2 regions of the Brevibacillus composti genome follow, and region 2 is predicted to be linked to the other one. Evidence: riboswitches for the same ligand, from Rfam matches in the RefSeq annotation. Region 2 holds a riboswitch; the other holds the start of a gene.

Region 1 (2,461 bases), 770 kb from region 2:
GTTTGCGACGATGCTGGTTCAGTCTATGCGGGCCAAGGGTGTCAATGTCGTTCCTTATGCGGGGAAAAGTCCGTTCCGTGACCTTTCCACCAACCACTGGGCCCATGCCAATATGATGACAGCGCACAAGCTCGGCATCATCCAGGGCTATCCGAACAACAGCATCAAGCCGGACCAGTCGATCACGCGGGCAGAGATGGCCCTGATGGTGGCGCGGGCGCATGATCTCTTGCTGTACAAGCGGAGCAAATCTTCCTTTGCCGATTTGCCGACCAGCCATTGGGCATCGCCGGCGGTGGAGGCGCTCGCCTCCAGGAACTGGATCAGCGGCTACGGACAAACATTCAAGCCGCAGGGCAGGGCTACGCGGGCGGAAGTGGTCGTCCTGCTGGCCAAAGCTTACCAATTGTAATCCGATGGAAAAGGAGAGAATAGAACATGAAAAAAGCAACCAAGGGATTTCTCGCCCTGGCCATAGTCGGAACAGCGGTCTTTGCATCGCAAGCACTGGCTGACGGAAACGGCGGCGTGCCGGGTTCGGTCGACGATCCGGTTGTCACCAAAAGCTATGTTGATCAGCAAATCCGGCAGGCTTTGGGCGGAGGCGGAGGCAGTGTCTCCAATGGATTGACCGTGGTGGAGCTGTATCCGGGGCAGACGCTCTACGGCTTTGAAGGGACCGAATTTATCGTTCGCACCGGCAAGGTACAAGCCGTAGCAGGCAATAAAGGCGACGGCTTGACCGATATTACCGAAGGAGCCGACCTGCGCGGCGGAGCACTCGTGCAGGCCAATCACCTGCTTCTGATTGCCCGCTCTGACAATCGCGGTCTGCGCCTACAGTCGGGGTACGACAACGTGGCCTACATCATGGTCCGGGGCAAGTACGAAATACGCTAACCGCTTATTGACACCGGAGATAAAAACGATTATTCTATAAACCGTAATGGATACTCTTATCCAGAGCAGGCGGAGGGACTGGCCCCATGAAGCCCGGCAACCGACTCGAGCGGTGCTAACCAGCAGAACGGTAACCTGTTCTGGCCGATAAGAGGGTAGGGAACGCAATCACAGCACCTTTTCCTCACATACAGGAAAAGGTTTTTTTTTGCTTGTGCCGTCGTCTAATAATAACCTGTTTCGGCTACCACACTATTTGTATGAGGTCAAAGGAGGTATTTACATTGGCTTTGCAAAAAGGGCGTCGTCTGTTTACTTCTGAATCCGTCACAGAAGGTCATCCCGACAAGATTTGCGACCAAATTTCCGACTCGATCCTGGATGCGATTTTGTCCAAGGACCCGAATGCTCGCGTCGCATGCGAAACTTCCGTTACCACGGGTCTGGTGCTCGTGGCGGGAGAAATCACCACCAATACTTACGTAGATATTCAAAAGCTCGTTCGTGACACCATCCGTGAAATCGGCTACGATCGCGCCAAGTTTGGTTTTGACGCCGACACTTGCGGCGTACTGACAGCGATTGGCGAGCAGTCTGCAGACATTGCCCTCGGCGTAGACCAGGCATTGGAAGCGCGTGAGGGTACCATGACAGATGCGGAGATCGAAGCAATTGGCGCCGGCGACCAAGGCCTGATGTTCGGCTTTGCTTGCAACGAGACACCTGAGCTGATGCCGCTGCCGATCAGCATGGCTCACCAATTGGCGCGCCGTCTGACTGAAGTACGCAAAAACGGCCAGCTGAGCTATCTGCGCCCGGATGGAAAAACACAGGTTACAGTGGAGTACGATGGGGACAAGCCAGTCCGCATCGACACGATCGTCATCTCGACGCAGCACGCGCCTGAAGCAACGCTGGAGCAAATCAAACAAGACCTCACCGAGCATGTGATCAAGCCGGTTGTGCCAGCTGAACTGCTGGATGCCGAAACCAAATATTTCATTAACCCGACAGGACGTTTTGTTATCGGCGGCCCGCAGGGTGATGCCGGTTTGACCGGACGCAAAATCATCGTAGATACCTACGGCGGTTATGCTCGTCACGGCGGCGGCGCTTTCTCCGGGAAAGATCCGACAAAAGTGGACCGCTCCGGTGCGTACGCAGCGCGCTATGTGGCGAAAAACATCGTGGCAGCCGGCCTCGCCGACAAATGTGAAGTTCAGGTAGCATACGCTATTGGCGTGGCGCAGCCTGTTTCCATCAGCGTCGATACCTTTGGCACCGGCAAGGTGGCGGAGGAGCATCTGGTGACGCTGATCCGCAAGCATTTTGATCTTCGTCCTGCCGGTATCATTAAGCAGCTTGATCTGCGCCGCCCGATTTACAAGCAGACAGCGGCCTACGGCCATTTCGGCCGCAATGACTTGGATGTGCCATGGGAGCGCACAGACAAGGCGGAAGCGCTCAAGCAGGATGCAGCCGCATTCATGCAGCAATAACAGATGCCTGGAGAGCCTGGTGATTCACCGGGCTCTTTTTTGTGCCTGAGGGGCCGCTGTGG
Region 2 (2,461 bases):
CAGATGACGCGCGCCCAGTTTGCCGTCGTACTGAAGCGGCTGCATGATTTCTTGCAGGCGGACGCCCCGAAGCAGTTCAAGGAAAGCCAGCTGCGTCAGAAGAATATCGCCAACCTCTACCTCACCGTGGCGAATCGGGCGTATCAGCTGCAGGACCAGACGCTGCTCGAGCAGTATTTCTCGAGAAGCGCCCAGCGCAATTTGCAGGAGATCGCGCCACTGCCGCTGCATGACTACACCGGCAGCCTGACGGTCAAAAAAGATGAGAACCACAGCAACCGCATCTGGATCGTCGGCAACTACCAAAATGCGTTGACCGGGAATTACCAGGTGGAGTACCTGTTTGAACCGGATTCGTCCAATCCCTACGGCTGGAAGGTTACGAAGGTAGACTACAAGCAAATGTAAAAAGAAAATCCTTGTTGACAGGAGGGGAGAATAGCCTTTATATTCTGTATATACAAAAGCATTGATACAAGAATAAGACTCTTATCCAGAGAAGGCAGAGGGACTGGCCCGATGAAGCCCGGCAACCTAGCACGGAAGAAATGACTTTCTTCGGCGCCAAGGTGCTAACTCCTACAGGTAGCAATACCTGACAGATGAGAGGCGCGGATGATATTTGATATTCTGCCCCTTTCATTTGGAAAGGGGCTTTTTTGATGGGGAAAAAGGTTGTCATCTGTACCGGCTCGGGACGGAGAAACGCATCGTTGCATAAGTAAAAGGGGGTTTTCCGGTATGAAAAAGAGGTTTAGTGTGATTGGCGCATGGATTCTGTCTGTCTCGCTCTTGCTGACGGCTTGCGGCGGCGGAAACAGCACAGCAGGAGGCAACGGCGGAGAGGGCGGCAGCTCCGGCGAGAAGCCAAAACGGATCGCGCTCGTCATGCGCCAAAACGTCGGCACCTTCTCGGCCCAGTACATCGCTGGCGTCAAAGCGGAAGTGGAGAAAAACGGCGGAGAGCTGACCGTCTTCAATGCGGATACGGATCTGGCGAAGATGGCCTCCAATCTGGATGCGGCGGTCAACCAGCGCTTTGACGGCATTTTGATCGACCACGGTACAGCCGAAGCGCTGCAGCAGGGAGCGGAAAAAGCGGTCAAACAAAACATCCCGCTCGTCTTGTTCGATACAGACATCAAACTGCCGGGCGTACCGGTGGTGGAGCAGGATGACCAGAAGCTGGCCGAGCTGAGCCTGGAGAAGCTGGCCGAGGATACCGGCGGCAAAGGGAATATCGTGAAAATCTGGGTGGCCGGCTTTGCCCCGATGGAAAAGCGGCAAATCACCTATGAAGCGTTCCTGAAAAAATATCCGGACATCAAAGAAATCGCCGCTTTCGGCAGCGCGACCAACAATACGGCGCTGGACACGCAATCCCAGATGGAAGCGATCCTCAAGAAGTACCCGAACAAAGGGGACATCACGGCGGTGTGGGCTTCCTGGGATGAGTTCGCCAAAGGCGCGACTCGCGCGATTCAGCAGGCGGGCCGCACAGAGATCAAAGTCTACTCCATCGACCTCAGCGACGAGGATTTGCAGTTCATTCAGGATCCGTCTACGTCTTGGGTCGCGACAGCGGCCGTGGATCCCGGCAATATCGGACGCATCCAGGCGCAGACGGTCTTCCAAAAAATCAAGGGCGAGCAGGTCCCCGACAGCGTAAAGCTGAACCCGGTGCTGGTCAAACGCGAGGATTTGCCGACGGATAAAAAAATCACGATGGGCGAGCTGTCGCAGTACGTAAGCGAATGGGGCAAGTGATCCAGTAGATTCGGTGCAACTTATTCCCGTTGATCCTTCATCAACGGGATTCTTCCTTATTAAAGGAGGGGGAGAGAGAAATGACGACCTTGCAAATGAACGGCATCTCCAAAAGCTTTTCCGGCGTGCCGGCGCTCCGGTCGGTCGACTTCGAAGTCAGGGCCGGAGAAGTGCACGCCTTGCTCGGAGCCAACGGAGCGGGGAAAAGCACCTTGATGAAGATATTGACCGGTGCCTATCAGGCCGATGCGGGGCGCATTCTGATCGACGGCGCCGAGTGCGCCATCCAGTCGCCGCAAGCGGCGAAGCAGCTGGGGATTGAGTGCGTCTACCAAGAGGTGGATACGGCCCTGATCCCGTACCTGAGCGTAGCCGAAAACATCCTGCTGGATCAGCAGGTACAGAAAAAAGGCTTGATTCGCTGGAGCCGCCTCTATCAGCAAGCCGAGGAGATCCTCCAGACATTTGGCTTCTCCATTCCGGTGAAAAAACAGGTGGAGGCCTGTACCCTGTCGGAAAAACAGCTGATTCTGATTGCCCGTGCCGCTGCTCAGCAGGCCCGATTCATCATTTTTGACGAACCGACGGCGCCGCTCAGCAACAAGGAGACGGAACGGCTATTTGCCATCATCGAGCAGTGCAAGCGGGCGGGCATGGGCATCATCTATATCTCCCACCGATTGGTGGAAATCTT

The links. Region 2 has a riboswitch for S-adenosylmethionine ahead of JD108_RS01935 (sugar ABC transporter substrate-binding protein). Riboswitches for the same ligand answer to the same signal wherever they lie in the genome.
Region 1: another riboswitch for S-adenosylmethionine. It lies ahead of metK (methionine adenosyltransferase); the one in region 2 lies ahead of JD108_RS01935 (sugar ABC transporter substrate-binding protein).

Annotation. Positions count from the first base shown of each region.
Region 1 covers NZ_CP066308.1:4,030,037-4,032,497, reverse strand. The annotation lists gene JD108_RS20185 (S8 family peptidase) at 1-412, shown strand, start outside; gene JD108_RS20180 (hypothetical protein) at 439-900, shown strand; SAM riboswitch class I at 954-1,054, shown strand; gene metK (methionine adenosyltransferase) at 1,191-2,399, shown strand.
Region 2 covers NZ_CP066308.1:343,359-345,819, forward strand. The annotation lists gene JD108_RS01930 (S-layer homology domain-containing protein) at 1-408, shown strand, start outside; SAM riboswitch class I at 487-609, shown strand; gene JD108_RS01935 (sugar ABC transporter substrate-binding protein) at 742-1,767, shown strand; gene JD108_RS01940 (sugar ABC transporter ATP-binding protein) at 1,848-2,461, shown strand, end outside.